3 regions of the Streptomyces sp. NPDC057900 genome follow, and region 1 is predicted to be linked to each of the others. Evidence: riboswitches for the same ligand, from Rfam matches in the RefSeq annotation. Region 1 holds a riboswitch; each other region holds the start of a gene.
What was found. Region 1 has a riboswitch for S-adenosylmethionine ahead of ACFVQ0_RS21615 (aminotransferase class V-fold PLP-dependent enzyme). Riboswitches for the same ligand answer to the same signal wherever they lie in the genome.

Region 1 (5,312 bases):
TACATGGGCTTCGCCGAGGGTCTCGTCCGAGTGATGCCTGGCTGGGAGATCAACCTCTGGGGTCATACGCTCGTCCTGGGCGTGCTCATCCCGCTGGTGCTCTTCGGGCTCATCCTGGGCGCGATCGCGATGTACCCGTTCATCGAGTCCTGGGTCACCGGGGACAAGCGCGAGCACCACATCCTGGACCGCCCGCGCAACGCCCCGACGCGTACGGCCTTCGGTGTCGCGTGGATCACGGTGTACTTCATCGGCCTGGTGGGCGGCGGTAACGACCTCTGGGCGACGCACTTCCACCTGTCGCTGAACTCCATCTCGTGGTTCGTCCGGATCTTCTTCTTCGCCGGACCGGTCCTCGCGTTCATCGCGACCAAGCGGATCTGCCTCGGACTTCAGCGCCGGGACAAGGAGAAGGTGCTGCACGGGCGCGAGTCCGGGCTCATCAAGCGCCTGCCGCACGGTGAGTTCGTCGAGGTCCACGAGCCGCTGTCGCAGGGTCAGCTGCACACCCTCACCGCGCACGAGCAGTACGCGCCGGTCGAACTCGGCCCGCTGGTCGACGAGAACGGCGTCAAGCGCAAGGTGTCGCCGCTGGAGAAGACGCGGGCCAAGCTCAGCAAGAGCTTCTACGGCGAGAACAGCCAGATCGCCAAGGCGTCCCCCGAGGAGTACAAGGAGATCACCGAGGGCCACGGCCACCACTGATCACCTGAACTGATCGCCACAGCAGGAGCCCCGCCCATCCATACGATGGACGGGGCTCTTCGCTGTCCCCGGCGCTCGATAGGGTGGACGCATCCCTGTATCGGCTGTGGACCCCAGGAGCGGACCATGAACGTTGTGACCCCGGTCGGCGGCGACAGCGTGGCGGCTCGTACCTGGCCCGGCGTGCTGACCCCGCTGATGCGCGGCGAGGACCTGAGCGCGGACGACACCGCGTGGGCGATGGACCGCATCATGAGCGGCGAGGCGACCGACGTACAGATCGCCGGCTTCGCGGTGGCCCTGCGTGCCAAGGGCGAGACGGTCGGGGAGGTCACCGGTCTGGTCCGTGCGATGTACGAGCACGCCACCACGGTCCACGTGCCCGGCCGCACGGTCGACATCGTCGGCACCGGCGGCGACATGGCCAAGACGGTCAACATCTCCACCATGTCCGCGATCGTCCTGGCCGGGGCGGGCGCCAAGGTCGTCAAGCACGGCAACCGCGCCTCCTCCTCGGCCAGCGGCTCCTCCGACGTACTGGGCAAGCTCGGCGTCAATCTGGATCTGCCGCCGCAGCGCGTCGTCGAGGTGGCGGAGGAGGCGGGCATCACCTTCTGCTTCGCGGTGAAGTTCCACCCCGCCCTGCGGTACGCGGCGAAGGCGCGGGCGGAGCTCGGCGCGCCGACCACCTTCAACATCCTGGGCCCGCTCACCAACCCGGCCCAGGTGCGCTCCCAGGCCATCGGCGTCGCCGACCTGCGGATGGCGCCCATCGTCGCGGGCGTCCTCGCCGAGCGGGGCAACTCCGCGCTGGTCTTCCGGGGCGACGACGGGCTGGACGAGCTGACCACCACCGCGACCTCCCGGGTCTGGGTGGCCCGCGACGGTGTCGTGCGCGAGCAGGCCTTCGACCCGCGCGACGTCGGCCTTGACCTGGTGCCGGTCGAGGCGCTGCGCGGCGCCGACGCCTCGTACAACGCGGATGTGGCCCGCCGGCTGCTGGCCGGTGAGACGGGGCCGGTACGGGACGCGGTCCTGCTCAACGCGGCGGCGGCGCTGGTCGCGCTGGATCCGGGGGAGGGCACCCTTGAGGAGCAGCTCGTCGCCGGTATGGCGAGGGCCGCCGAGTCCATCGACTCCGGGTCCGCCGGGCGCGCGCTGGAGAGATGGGTCAAGGCCAGCAACGCCTGAACAGACGGAGCGGTGCAGCGGGGCGCAGTCCGGATCATGGACTGCGCCTTGCGCGTTCCCGTACGTATGGCAAGATGCTGGGCAGGTCATGAGTGACAGCGACTACGGCCCCGGCCCGCTGTCCGGCAACCCTCCGTCCGTGGCGGGGTGCCCCGGGTGAAGACCAGGCCGTAGGCAGCGAGGTCTGCGGCAAGCGCGGACCCCTCGACGTCGTGAGATGTCCACCCGTGGGGTCCTGGTCCTCAGGGAGCCTCTGTGAGCAAGCGAATGCGATAGGGCTTTTCGGCCCTCCTCCGCACACCCTCTTTTCCTCCCTCCGTGCTGCCGCGTATCCGCGGGCACGCGGAGTTCGCCTGCCTGTTACGGGAGTTCGTCATGTCTGTCTTCACCGCTGCCGCCGACCAGTCCATTTGTGCCCCGCTGCCCGTTCTGGGCAAGGATGTGACGGTTCCCCTGGTGACCGGCGGTGAGGTCACGTACGCCGCGCTCGACTACGCCGCCAGCGCCCCGGCCCTGCAGCGCGTGTGGGACGACGTCGCCGCGTACGCGCCGTACTACGGCAGCGTCCACCGCGGTGCCGGCTACCTCTCGCAGCTCTCCACGGACCTCTTCGAGTCCAGCCGGGTGACCGTCGCGGAGTTCCTCGGCTGCCGCGAGGGGGACCAGGTGGTCTTCACCCGGTCGACCACCGACTCGCTCAACCTGCTGGCCGCCGCGTTGCCCGCCGACTGCCAGGTGTTCGTCTTCGAGACCGAGCACCACGCGTCCCTGCTGCCCTGGCGCGATGCCCGGGTGACCTACCTGAACGCCCCGCGCACCCCGGCCCAGGCCGTCGCCACGCTGGAGCGGGCGCTCGCCGACCGCGACCCTTCCCCAAGCTCTCAGCTTCGTTCGAGCAGGGGAGGCCCCACCCGCCCCGCGCTGGTCTGCGTCACCGGCGCCTCCAACGTCACCGGTGAGCTGTGGCCGGTCAAGGAGCTCGCCGCCGCCGCGCACGCCCACGGCGCCCGCATCGTGCTCGACGCGGCCCAGCTCGCCCCGCACCACCCCGTCGACATCAGTGAACTGGACGTCGACTGGGTCGCCTTCTCCGGTCACAAGCTGTACGCGCCCTTCGGCTCCGGCGTGCTGGCCGGCCGCTCCGACTGGCTGCGCGACGCCGAGCCCTACCTGGCCGGCGGCGGCGCCTCCCGCAAGGTCGCCCGGCGCACCGACGGCGGGGTGGACGTCGAGTGGCACACCACCGCCGCCCGCCACGAGGCCGGTTCGCCCAACGTCATCGGCGTCTACTCCATCGCCGCCGCCTGCAAGGCGCTCACCGAGGCCGGGTTCGACAGCCTGGTCGCCCGCGAGCAGCAGCTCGTCTCCGAGGTCCGGGCCGGGCTGGCGGAGGTCCCCGAGGTCAAGGTCCTCTCGCTGTTCGGTGACGACGCCCCGCGCGTCGGCGTCATCTCGTTCGTGGTGGAGGGCTGGAACAGCTCGCACTTCGCCGCGGCGCTCTCCGCCGAGTACGGCATCGGGGTGCGCGACGGTCTGTTCTGCGCCCACCCGCTGGTGCGCACCCTGCTCGGCAGCGACCCGCAGGACGTCGGTGAGTGCGGCGCGCCGGAGGCGGAGCCGGGCGAGAAGTCGCTCAACGCGATCCGCGTCAGCTTCGGTGCCGGTACGCCGGACGAGCACATCGAGCGCTTCGTGCGGGCGGTCAAGGAGCTGGTGAGCGAGGGCGCCCAGTGGAAGTACCGCACCGAGGACGGCCGCTGCGTCCCGGACCGGGGCACCGCCCAGCACTGAGCCGCAACGCGTTCGGCCGGGCACGGAAGCCATTCCGTACCCGGCCGAACACGTTTACGTAAGTCAGCCGTCCAGGCCGATGGCGAAGGCCGCCTCCAGGTCGTGCTGCGAGTACGTACGGAACGCCACATGGGTGTCGGTCGCCTCGACACCGGGGATCTTGCTGATCCGGCCGGGGATGACGTCGGCGAGATCGTCGTGCTTGGCCACCCGGACCATGGCGATGAGGTCGTACGTACCGGTGACCGAGAAGACCTCGCTGACGCTGTCCAGTGCCGCGACGGCCTCGGCGATCTCGGGAATCCGGTCCACGCTGGTTTTGATGAGCACGATCGCGGTGATCACGGCTGGCTTTCTCCCTCGGTGGCCGTGGCTGGAGATCTCACTCTAGCGTTACCCCGGTAGCGCCCCCAGGCGTAGAGGAACCCGACGGCGAAGCCGACCACATGGGCGAGATAGGCCACGCCGGGGCCGCTGCCCGCGCCCTCCGCGGCCAGCCACTGGAGCGCGAACCAGAAGATCAGCACGATCCAGGCGGGGAAGCGCAGCGGGAGGAAGAGCAGGAACGGGAACACGCTGGTGACCCTGGCCCGGGGGAAGAGGTAGAGGAAGGCGCCCAGTACCGCCGAGATGGCCCCGGAGGCGCCGACGAGCGTCTGGTCGGAGGTGGCGTGCGCGGCCGCGTAGGCGAGCAGCGCGAGATAGCCGCAGCCGAGGTAGAAGAACGCGAACTCGGTGTGGCCCATGCGCTCCTCGGCCATCGCTCCGAACACGTACAGGAACAGTATGTTGCCGAGCAGGTGCAGCCAGCTGCCGTGCACGAACAGCGCGGTGAGCGGAGTGATCAGGGCGTGTGCGGAGCCGTCCCACAGCTCGCTCGGGATCACGCCCCAGCGCTCGAAGTACCCGGCCTGGGCCGACAGCAGGGCGTCGGCGCTGCCGTACACCGGGGCGAGCCCGGAGAGCGGGCTGATCGCGAAGACCACGCAGCACAGGGCGATGAGGGCGTAGGTGACCGGCGGCCCGCCCGAGGTGGCCGCCCGCAGAAGTCTGCCGGCCGCAGCCCGCCGATCGATCATGAACAGAGCATGACGCAAGCGGAGGGAACGGGACAGAGCGCCTCGCCGTGCCGGTGGTATGCGGTGAGGCCGTAGGGTTGCGGCAGGACACCCGCAGTTCGACGGCGCACCGCGAAGATCCTTATCTGGCAGCACGAGGCCCGAGACAAGAGGACACAACGATGACGACGGTTCCCCAGCCGACCGAGGCGACCCGCTGGCGCTGCACGCTCTGCGGAAACCTCACGCGATTCGACGTGACGCGCTCGTCCAGGGTCGTCGAATACGTCCATCTCGACCTGGCCGGGGAGTCGAGCGTCGAAGAACGCGAGGTCGTCAGTGAGACCATCGAGTCGGTGCGCTGCCGTTGGTGCAACGCGGTGGACCAGATCGAGCTAGTCGACAGGCCGGGTGCCGACTCCTGACGGGGCCGTGCGGACATACAGTTTGAGGTGACGGATGGTGGAGCAGCCCCCTGGCGGCGCCGCGTCGGCCGATGCGGCCGACGATGCCGTGGAGATGCTCGACCGCCCGCTGCCCGAAGGCGTACGGCATCGGGTCGTCGCG
Region 2 (5,312 bases), on a different contig from region 1:
TTCGTCGAAGCTGAAGAACGCCGGGCCGAACGGCACTCCCACACTGAGCGTCCGGTAGAGCGCGCTGAAGTTGTAGAGGAACAGCAGGATCACGATCAGCGGGACCGACCGGAACAGCCAGGTGTAGATCCAGCTGACCGCGCGCGGCACCGGGCTCGGGGAGAGCCGGGCCAGGGCCAGCAGCACACCGCCGAGAAGCCCCAGAACGGCGCTGAGCAGGGCGACTTCGAGCGTGACGAGCAGGCCTTCGAGGATGGTGGGCCGCAGGAACCAGTACTGGAACCGGTCCCACTGGTAGAAGGGGTTGGCCACCAGGCCGTGGACGATCTGGGCGACCAGCACCAGCACGACGACGGTGACGATCCAGCGGCCGGGCCGCAGGAGCGGGCGGACCCGCTGCGGGACCGGCGGCTTCGGTACGACGGGTGGTCCGGGGCGGGGGGCCGCCCCGGCGGGCGGCGCTGCCCCTGGGGACACAGCGACGCCGGGGGATTCACTCACGGTGGGCTCCAGCGGATGCGGACGGCCCGGACCGCGGACGGCAGCGCCTCGCCACGCCAGTCGTCGGGAACGACGCGGGCGGGGCGCGGGCAGCGCGGCGCGGAGCAGGGGGCCGGGCGGGGAGAGGACGCACCGCGGCAGCGGTGGACGTCAGGGAGTCAGCGGGCCGTCAGCCTTGACAGCGGGCGCGACAAGCGGCCGTACACAGCGCGCTGTTGACACGCTGGAGGTCGACGGAGCGGTCCGCGCAGAGCAGGACGCGGCCTCGGGACCGCCAGGCAGCCATCCCCTCAGCTGCGTGCATCGCTCTCACCGTCACCGATCCGCCCCGCGGGGCCTCGCGCCTGCCGGACACCGTCCGGTCCTCAACTGCGGCGCTCCGCGGTGTGCTGGGGCGCCGGCCGGCGAGCCGGGGCGTATCGCCGCTGCCCGGAGCCGTTCCGCGCCGCAAGTTATGCATGGGCCGACAGGAATGTCAACGCGGGTGACCAACAGGCGAGATGGCCCCCGTGACCTCCTTGACGGCGTCACCCGGCGCACCGAAACTGACGTGGACGGTCACGATTGTCAGCGCCCCCGTACGGGATCCGTCCTGCTCACGGGGTCCATCGGCCCCGGCCCGCTGGCAGGCAACCCTTCCACCGCGACGGGGTGCCCCGGGTGACGACCGGGTCCCGCCGGTGCGGCGGGGCAAGCGTGGTCCCGCGTCTCGCGGGCCCCGGAAGTCGGGACGGGTGGCATTTGTCCAGGAACGGCTTGACGAGGCGCCTGCACATCGATCTGCTGCGCGTCTCCAGCGCCTACTAGCCCGGAATACCCGAGGCGCACGGGCCCGTTGTCATGATGACGCGGTCGGGTCAGCCGTGCGATGACGCGCGCACGTCCGCGCTGTCGTGATCCGGACCGGTGCGCGAGCGCAGCCGTTCCCCATCCGGCCGCTGGTGCCCACAAGGCGGCGGTGGCTTCCTCGTTCCCACAGGGATCTCCACAGGAGAGTCATGCCCGAGACAGCTTCGCGCAGTTCCAGCACAGGCAGCTCCATCACGTGCGGCTCGGTCCCATCCGGCCCGAGTCCGTGCGCCACGCATCCCCGTCCGAAGATCGCCGTACCGTCCTCCCGCATCCACAGCCGTATCGGGGTCGGTCTGGCCGGCGGCTTCTATCCCGCTCCGCACCGCTACGAGCTTTTCCTGTCGGCGAGTTGTCCGCGCTCGCTGCGTATCTCGATCACCCTCGGTCTGCTCGGTCTCCGGGACTCGGTCGCCACCACGTTCCTGGGGCACCCGTCCGCGACACCCGAGGCGTATGCCTCGCTGCGTGGCGCGTACGAGGCCACGCTGCACCATTACGACGGTCCGCTGACGGCGCCCGCGCTGTGCGACCGGTGGAGCGGGCGCATCGTCAGCAACCACACGCCGGACATACTCCGCGATCTGGCGGGCCTGCTGTCCGGCCATGACGAGGCCCGCCCCTCGGCGCTGCGCCCTCCGGAGCTTGCCGACGGCATCGAGACCCTGCGCGAGCTGCTGGACCGGGACGTCACTCCGCACGCGGGGTCCGCCGAGCGGTCGGCGGCTCTGGACCTGCTGGACCGGTCCCTGGCCCGGCGGCCCTACGCGCTGGGCGAGGAGCTGACGGCCGGGGATGTGGACCTGTGGGTGGCGCTCGTCCATCTCGGCCCGGTCGGCGCCTTCGGTGACCGTCCCCGGCTCAAGGAGTACGTACACCGCCTCTGCGGCCACCCCGCCTTCCCGGAGGCACCGGAGATGTCGGAGATGCCGGCAGCTCCAGGCTCTCCGGGGAGTCCGGACGTGCCGGGCGGGGTGGCCGTCGTCGACCCGGCGGCTCAGGCTCCCACGTAGGCCGCGAGGTGCTCGCCGGTGAGGGTGGAGCGGTCCGCGACCAGGTCGTCCGGGGTGCCTTCGAAGACGAGCCTGCCGCCGTCGTGACCGGCGCCGGGGCCCAGGTCGATGATCCAGTCGGCGTGCGCCATGACCGCCTGGTGGTGCTCGATCACGATGACGGACTTCCCTGAGTCCACCAGCCGGTCGAGCAGGCCGAGCAGCTGCTCGACGTCTGCCAGGTGGAGGCCGGTGGTCGGTTCGTCGAGGACGTAGACACCGCCCTTCTCGCCCATGTGCGTGGCCAGCTTGAGGCGTTGCCGCTCACCGCCGGACAGGGTGGTGAGCGGCTGGCCCAGGCTGAGGTAGCCGAGCCCGACGTCGGCCAGCCTGTCGAGGATGCGGTGGGCGGCCGGGGTGTGTGCCTCGCCGCTGCCGAAGAACTCCTCGGCCTCGGTCACCGACATCGCCAGCACCTCGCTGATGTCACGGCCGCCGAGGCGGTATTCGAGCACCGAGGCCAGGAACCGCTTCCCCTCGCACTCCTCGCAGACGGTGGCGACGCCCGCCATCATCGCGAGGTCGGTGTAGACGACCCCGACGCCGTTGCAGCCGGGGCAGGCGCCCTCGGAGTTGGCGCTGAACAGGGCCGGCTTCACATCGTTGGCCTTGGCGAACGCCTTGCGGATCGGGTCGAGGAGCCCGGTGTACGTCGCGGGGTTGCTCCGTCGCGAGCCGCGGATCGCGCCCTGGTCGATGGAGACCACCCCGTCCAGTCCGGAGACCGAGCCGTGGATCAGTGAGCTCTTGCCGGACCCGGCGACGCCGGTGATCACGGTGAGGACCCCGAGCGGGATGTCGACGTCGACGTCGCGCAGGTTGTTCGCGTCCGCGCCCCGGACCTCCAGCGCACCGGTGGGCTTGCGCCGGGTGTCCTTGAGGGTGGCCCGGTCGTCGAAGTGACGGCCCGTGACGGTGTCCCCGGCCCGCAGCCCCTCGACGGTGCCCTCGAAGCAGACGGTTCCGCCCGCCGTGCCGGCGCCGGGGCCGAGGTCGACGACGTGGTCCGCGATCGCGATCGTCTCCGGCTTGTGCTCCACGACGAGCACCGTGTTGCCCTTGTCGCGTAGGCGCAGCAGCAGCGTGTTCATCCGCTGGATGTCATGGGGGTGCAGTCCGGCGGTGGGCTCGTCGAAGACGTAGGTGACGTCGGTGAGGGAGGAACCGAGGTGGCGGATCATCTTGACGCGCTGTGCCTCGCCACCCGACAGCGTGCCCGTCGGCCGGTCGAGCGCGAGGTAGCCGAGGCCGATCTCCACGAACGAATCGAGGGTCTGCCGCAGCGCGGTGAGCAGCGGCGCGACGGAGGGTTCGTCGAGGTCACGGACCCAGGCGGCCAGATCGCTGGTCTGCATCGCGCAGGCGTCGGCGATGCTGATCCGCTTGATCTTCGAGGACCTGGCGCCCTCGCTGAGCCGGGTGCCGTCGCACTCGGGGCAGGTAGTGAAGGTGACCGCGCGCTCCACGAACGCGCGGATGTGGGGTTGCAGCGCTTCCTTGTCCTTGGACAGGAACGACTTCTGGATCTTGGGGATCAGTCCCTCGTAGGTGAGGTTCACACCCTCGACCTTGACCTTGACCGGCTCCCGGTAGAGGAAGTCGTGCATCTCCTTCTCGGTGAACTCGCGGATCGGCTTGTCGGGGTCCAGCAGGCCGGATTCGGCGTAGACCCGGACGGTCCAGAAGCTGTCGGACTTCCAGCCGGGGATGGTGAAGGCGCCCTCGGAGAGCGATTTGGAGTCGTCGTAGAGCTGGGTGAGGTCGATGTCGGAGACGGTGCCCCGGCCCTCGCAGCGCGTGCACATGCCGCCGGTGCGGTTGAAGGTCGCCTTCACCGCCTTCTTCGCGCCGCGCTCGACGGTGATGGCCCCGCTCGCCCGGACCGAGGGAACGTTGAAGGCGTACGCGCCGGGCGGGCCGATGTGCGGCTTCCCGAGGCGGCTGAAGAGGATCCGCAGCATCGCGTTGGCGTCGGTGGCCGTGCCGACCGTGGAACGCGGATCGGCGCCCAGTTTCTGCTGGTCGACGATGATCGCGGTGGTCAGTCCGTCCAGCACGTCGACCTCGGGCCGCGCCTGCGTCGGCATGAAGCCCTGGACGAAGGCGCTGTACGTCTCGTTGATCAGCCGCTGCGACTCCGCGGCGATCGTGTTGAACACCAGCGAGGTCTTGCCCGAGCCGGAGACCCCGGTGAAGACCGTGAGCCGCCGCTTCGGGATCTCGATGCTGACGTCCTTGAGATTGTTCACGCGCGCGCCGTGCACGCGGATCACATCGTGGACATCGGCAGCGTGCGGCGCGGACGACGCCGCGTCCTTCCTGGTGGCCATGGGTGTCGGTTCTCCATCTGTCTGTCGGCCGGTGTGCCGGGCCATGATGACGTGATCGCGGCTCAGCTGTCCTGGAGAAGCCCGAGCACGTTGCCGTCGGGGTCCGTGAAGGTGGCCACCAGGCGGCCGCCGCCGACATCGTGCGCGGTCTCCTTCACGGTGGCGCCCGCTGCCGTCACCTCGGCCAGCTTCGCCTCGATGTCGGGCACCTCCCAGTAGGTCACGGGCGAGCCCGCGCCCTGTCCTCCCCCGTCCGGCACCAGCCCGATGTGCTGGCCCCCGGCCTCGTAACCGACGTAGTAGGGCGCGTCCGCCGTCGGCGCCACGCCGAGCAGGGCGGTGTACACCGCCTTGGCGGCCGCCAGATCGGACACGGGGTGCAGAACGGTCTTGATTCCCTGAGTGGCAGAGCCGGACATGGTCGCTCCTGTGGTTCGTGGGGCGCGTCGGCCCCGTGTGGACGCTCGCGCCGGGCCGACGCCGGGGTTCGGGGTCGGGGGTCGCGGGCCGCGCCCGGTGCCGGGCGCTCGGTGTCTGGCCATCACGCTAACCGTGGCCCGGTGACCGCGCTTCTCCATTC
Region 3 (5,312 bases), on a different contig from region 1:
CGGAGCGCCCGCGGCAGCGGCCTTCTCCGGCTTGTCGGCGATGACGGCCTCGGTGGTGAGGAAGAGCGCGGCGATGGACGCGGCGTTCTGCAGGGCGGAGCGCGTGACCTTCGCCGGGTCGATGATGCCCTCGGCGATCATGTCGACGTACTCGCCGGACGCGGCGTTGAGGCCGTGACCGATCGGCAGGTTGCGCACCTTCTCGACGACGACGCCGCCCTCAAGACCACCGTTGACGGCGATCTGCTTGAGCGGGGCCTCCAGCGCCAGCTTGACGGCGTTGGCGCCGGTCGCCTCGTCACCCGAGAGCTCCAGCTTCTCGAAGACGGCCGAGGCCTGGAGCAGAGCCACGCCACCACCGGCGACGATGCCCTCCTCGACGGCGGCCTTGGCGTTGCGCACCGCGTCCTCGATGCGGTGCTTGCGCTCCTTGAGCTCGACCTCGGTGGCGGCACCGGCCTTGATGACGGCCACGCCGCCGGCCAGCTTCGCGAGGCGCTCCTGGAGCTTCTCGCGGTCGTAGTCCGAGTCGGAGTTCTCGATCTCGGCACGGATCTGGTTGACGCGGCCCTGGACCTGGTCGCTGTCACCGGCGCCGTCGACGATCGTCGTCTCGTCCTTGGTGATGACGACCTTGCGGGCGCGGCCGAGCAGGTCGAGACCGGCGTTCTCCAGCTTGAGGCCGACCTCCTCGGAGATGACGGTGCCACCGGTGAGGATGGCGATGTCGCCGAGCATGGCCTTGCGGCGGTCACCGAAGCCCGGAGCCTTGACGGCGACGGACTTGAAGGTGCCACGGATCTTGTTGACGACCAGGGTCGACAGGGCCTCGCCCTCGACGTCCTCGGCGATGATCAGCAGCGGCTTGCCGGACTGCATGACCTTCTCCAGCAGCGGAAGGAGGTCCTTCACGTTGCTGATCTTCGAGTTCACGATCAGGATGTACGGGTCGTCCAGGGACGACTCCATGCGCTCCATGTCCGTGGCGAAGTACGCCGAGATGTAGCCCTTGTCGAAGCGCATGCCCTCGGTGAGCTCAAGCTCAAGACCGAAGGTCTGCGACTCCTCGACGGTGATGACGCCTTCCTTGCCGACCTTGTCCATGGCCTCGGCGATGAGCTCGCCGATCTGGGTGTCGGCGGCGGAGATGGAGGCGGTCGAAGCGATCTGCTCCTTGGTCTCCACGTCCTTGGCCTGCTCCAGGAGGGCGGCGGAGACGGCCTCGACGGCCTTCTCGATGCCCCGCTTGAGAGCCATCGGGTTGGCACCCGCGGCCACGTTGCGCAGACCCTCGCGGACGAGCGCCTGGGCGAGAACGGTGGCGGTGGTCGTACCGTCGCCGGCGACGTCGTCCGTCTTCTTGGCGACCTCCTTGACCAGCTCCGCACCGATCTTCTCGTACGGGTCCTCCAGCTCGATCTCCTTGGCGATGGAAACACCATCGTTGGTGATCGTGGGGGCGCCCCACTTCTTCTCAAGGACGACGTTGCGGCCCTTGGGGCCGAGGGTGACCTTGACGGCGTCGGCGAGCTGGTTCATGCCGCGCTCAAGACCGCGCCGGGCCTCCTCGTCGAACGCGATGATCTTGGCCATATGAAGTGGTCCTCCCGGACAGGGGTGGATTCTCCGGACCGAGTGGCGCCCGCGACGGACGGCCTGCCGTCTGCCGGTTCCTTGCCCCGGCAGACCTGCGGGCCTCACCGGCCCGGTCCAAGTTTCTGTCACTCTCACCCGGAGAGTGCTAAGCCCAATGATTAGCACTCGACCCCCGAGAGTGCAAGCGCCCCCCTCCGGAGTGTGGACAACCGGACGGCGGCGGGTGCGACCGGACCCAGGACGCACGGAGGGCCCGTACCCCAGGGGTACGGGCCCTCCGTGCGTGAGTAGTGTCGTTGGCCGACCGCGCCGAGCTCAGCCGACAGCGAGCTTGACCATGTCCGCCTGCGGCCCCTTCTGGCCCTGCGAGATTTCGAATTCAACTCGCTGACCCTCTTCGAGGGTGCGGTATCCGTCCATCTGGATCGCGCTGTAGTGGACGAAAACATCCGCACCACCGTCGACCGCGATGAAGCCGTACCCCTTCTCCGCGTTGAACCACTTGACGGTGCCCTGAGCCATGCCTAACTCCCCTATTACTGGCCCTTGCACAGGACCGCACTTCGCGGGCCCGGGTCAGAACTCACCCTCCGACAGGAGAGGGTGCGTGCGCCGGAACGCGTCGACCGCGGCCGAATGTATCTGTCCAACTGCCCTCTGCAACAGGTCAATCGGACGAGAATTCTCAAGCGCACCGATCACCCGAATATGAGGAATTCATGAGATTCCTGGGCAAGTCGGGCCAGGCAAAGGCGACTTATGGCGCAAGAGGCTCAGGTACTTTGGCTGCATCTTGTCGTGGCGAGGCGCATTCTCATATGCGGCGGGCACGGGCAGCGAAGGGGACTTCCCACACTCTACCGCGTTCAACCATGCAGAATTGCCCCCTCCGCTTCTGTCGCGGAGAGGGCAATTCAGGTGACTCGGCGCAGTGGGACCGACCGGTCCCGGGGCTCAGCAGCCGCCGGCGACGGCCGGGATGATCGAGACTCCCGCGCCGTCCGGGGTGACCGCTTCCAGGCCGCCTTCGAAGCGCACGTCGTCGTCGTTGACGTACACGTTGACGAAGCGGCGCAGCTTGCCCTGGTCGTCCAGGACGCGGGCGGCGATGCCCGGGTGGTCCTTCTCCAGGGACTCGATGACCTGGGAGAGGGTCGCGCCCTCTGCCGGGACCTCGGCCTGGCCGCCCGTGTAGGTGCGGAGGATGGTGGGGATACGGACCTTGACGCTCATGGTGGGTGTCCTTCCTGGAGTCCCGGTCGGTTCAGTTGGTGCCGAGGCCGGCGGCGCGGAAGGCGTCCAGGCTCGGACGGATCGTCGCCGTCGCCTGCGAGGTGGCGGCCACCGCGTCCAGCGTCTTGAGGCCGTCACCGGTGTTCAGGACGACGGTGGTGAGCGTCGGGTCGAGCAGACCGGCCTCGATCAGCTTCTTCGTCACGCCGACCGTCACACCGCCCGCGGTCTCGGCGAAGATGCCCTCGGTGCGCGCCAGCAGCTTGATCGCGTCGACGACCTGCTCGTCGTTCACGTCGTCCACCGCGCCACCCGTACGGCGGGCGATGTCCAGGACGTAGGGGCCGTCGGCCGGGTTGCCGATGGCGAGGGACTTGGCGATCGTGTTCGGCTTCTGCGGGCGGACCACGTCGTGACCGGCCTTGAAGGCGGCGGAGACCGGCGAGCAGCCCTCGGCCTGGGCGCCGAAGATCTTGTACGGCTTGTCCTCGACCAGGCCGAGCTTGATCAGCTCCTGGAGACCCTTGTCGATCTTCGTGAGCTGCGAGCCGGAAGCGATCGGGATGACGATCTGGTCGGGCAGCCGCCAGCCGAGCTGCTCGCAGATCTCGTACGCGAGCGTCTTGGAGCCCTCGCCGTAGTACGGGCGGAGGTTGACGTTGACGAAGCCCCAGCCCTCTCCGAGCGGGTCTCCGATGAGCTCCGAGCAGAACCGGTTGACGTCGTCGTAATTGCCCTCGATGCCGACCAGCTCACCGCCGTACACCGCGGCCATGACGACCTTGCCCTGCTCCAGGTCGTGCGGGATGAACACGCAGGAGCGCAGCCCGGCGCGGGCGGCGGCGGCGCCCACCGCACCGGCCAGGTTGCCGGTGGAGGAGCAGGAGAGTGTGGTGAAACCGAAGGCGCGGGCGGCCTCGACGGCGATCGCGACGACGCGGTCCTTGAAGGAGTGCGTCGGGTTGCCGGAGTCGTCCTTGACGTACAGGCCGCCGGTGACGCCCAGCTCACGGGCGAGGTTGTCGGCCTTGACCAGCTTGGTGAAGCCGGGGTTGATGTTGGGCTTGTCCGCGACGTCGGAGGGGACCGGCAGCAGCGGCGCGTAGCGCCAGATGTTGTCCGGGCCGGCCTCGATGCGCTTCTTCAGCTCGTCCGGAGAACCGGTCGGCAGGTCGTACGCCACTTCGAGCGGCCCGAAACAGGTCGCACAGGCGAAAAGCGGACCGAGTGCGAATCGTTCTCCGCACTCGCGGCAGGAAAGTGCCGCGGCGGGACCGAGGTCCACGGAAGATTCGGTGGATGCTGCAACAGTCTGAACAGCCATGATGGCGAGGCCCTTTCTCCTCATCTTCCTTGTGGCGCATTTCGCCACAAGACGGAATTGGCACCGTCCCCACCTGACCTCGCGGTCGGCGGGATGGTTGCCGGGACTTCAACGGGCCGTTCCCTCTGTCCCTCTGGATGAGCGCTATGGCACTGGACCATCGATCCAGGCGTTTATCGGCGGATGGACCCCGGGATGCCACGGCCATCTGCGTTGTTCAGACTGTAACCGAAGCACCGGACTGTTGAGATAGTCGTCCGAACCGCGAGATGGATCACATACAGGGAGTATCGACCGTGCTGGAAGAGGTCGAACGCTGGCTGACCAGGCGTTCCTGGTCGTGCGCCGACCGCCCGCTGGAGCAGCTCCTGGCCGCCCGGAGCGGCGACCCGCGGCGGGGGAGCGTGAGTGTCGTCCTGCCCGCGCTCAACGAGGCGGCGACGGTCGGGGACATCGTCCGGACGATCCGGCGCGAGCTCATGGAGAAGGTCGGGCTGGTCGACGAACTCGTGGTGATCGACTCCGGCTCCACCGACGACACGGCGGAGGTGGCCCGCCGGGCGGGCGCCCGGGTGATCCACCGGGACGCGATCCTGCCCCGGCTGCCGGCCGTCCCCGGCAAGGGCGAGGTGCTGTGGCGGTCACTGCTGGTGACCGGCGGTGACATCGTCTGCTTCATCGACGCGGACCTCAAGGACTTCTCGGCCGACTTCGTCTCCGGCATCGTCGGCCCGCTGCTGACCGACCCCTCCGTGCAGTTCGTCAAGGCGATGTACGACCGCCCGCTCGGGGACACCGCGGGCCAGGGCGGGCGGGTCACCGAACTCGTGGCACGGCCGCTGCTCAATCTGCACTGGCCGCAGCTGGCCGGCTTCGTCCAGCCGCTGGGCGGTGAGTACGCCGTACGCCGGTCGCTGCTCGAACAGCTGCCGTTCCCGGTCGGCTACGGGGTGGAGCTGGGGCTGCTCGTCGACGCCCTGCACACGGTCGGCCTGGACGCGCTGGCCCAGGTCGACGTCGGCGTCCGCAAACACCGCCACCAGGACGGCCGGGCGCTCGGCCGGATGGCGGCGGCCATCTACCGGACCGCGTCGCTGCGGCTCTCCCGCGGCCATCTGGTGCGCCCCGAGCTGACCCAGTTCGAGCGCGGCGAGAACGG

Region 2: another riboswitch for S-adenosylmethionine. It lies ahead of ACFVQ0_RS01370 (putative leader peptide); the one in region 1 lies ahead of ACFVQ0_RS21615 (aminotransferase class V-fold PLP-dependent enzyme).
Region 3: another riboswitch for S-adenosylmethionine. It lies ahead of thrC (threonine synthase); the one in region 1 lies ahead of ACFVQ0_RS21615 (aminotransferase class V-fold PLP-dependent enzyme).

What each region holds. Positions count from the first base shown of each region.
Region 1 is NZ_JBHVOI010000005.1:301,940-307,251, forward strand. It holds gene ACFVQ0_RS21605 (cytochrome bc complex cytochrome b subunit) at 1-705, shown strand, start outside; gene trpD (anthranilate phosphoribosyltransferase) at 832-1,896, shown strand; SAM riboswitch class IV at 1,981-2,098, shown strand; gene ACFVQ0_RS21615 (aminotransferase class V-fold PLP-dependent enzyme) at 2,272-3,687, shown strand; gene ACFVQ0_RS21620 (Lrp/AsnC family transcriptional regulator) at 3,751-4,032, opposite strand; gene ACFVQ0_RS21625 (rhomboid family intramembrane serine protease) at 4,029-4,766, opposite strand; gene ACFVQ0_RS21630 (hypothetical protein) at 4,928-5,170, shown strand; gene ACFVQ0_RS21635 (NYN domain-containing protein) at 5,208-5,312, shown strand, end outside.
Region 2 is NZ_JBHVOI010000001.1:347,795-353,106, forward strand. It holds gene ACFVQ0_RS01365 (amino acid ABC transporter permease) at 1-501, opposite strand, end outside; SAM riboswitch class IV at 1,058-1,204, shown strand; gene ACFVQ0_RS01370 (putative leader peptide) at 1,198-1,308, shown strand; gene ACFVQ0_RS01375 (glutathione S-transferase C-terminal domain-containing protein) at 1,500-2,363, shown strand; gene ACFVQ0_RS01380 (ATP-binding cassette domain-containing protein) at 2,348-4,732, opposite strand; gene ACFVQ0_RS01385 (VOC family protein) at 4,795-5,151, opposite strand.
Region 3 is NZ_JBHVOI010000002.1:145,819-151,130, forward strand. It holds gene groL (chaperonin GroEL) at 1-1,593, opposite strand, end outside; gene ACFVQ0_RS07770 (cold-shock protein) at 1,912-2,118, opposite strand; gene ACFVQ0_RS07775 (MoaD/ThiS family protein) at 2,551-2,829, opposite strand; gene thrC (threonine synthase) at 2,861-4,153, opposite strand; SAM riboswitch class I at 4,171-4,297, opposite strand; gene ACFVQ0_RS07785 (glucosyl-3-phosphoglycerate synthase) at 4,450-5,312, shown strand, end outside.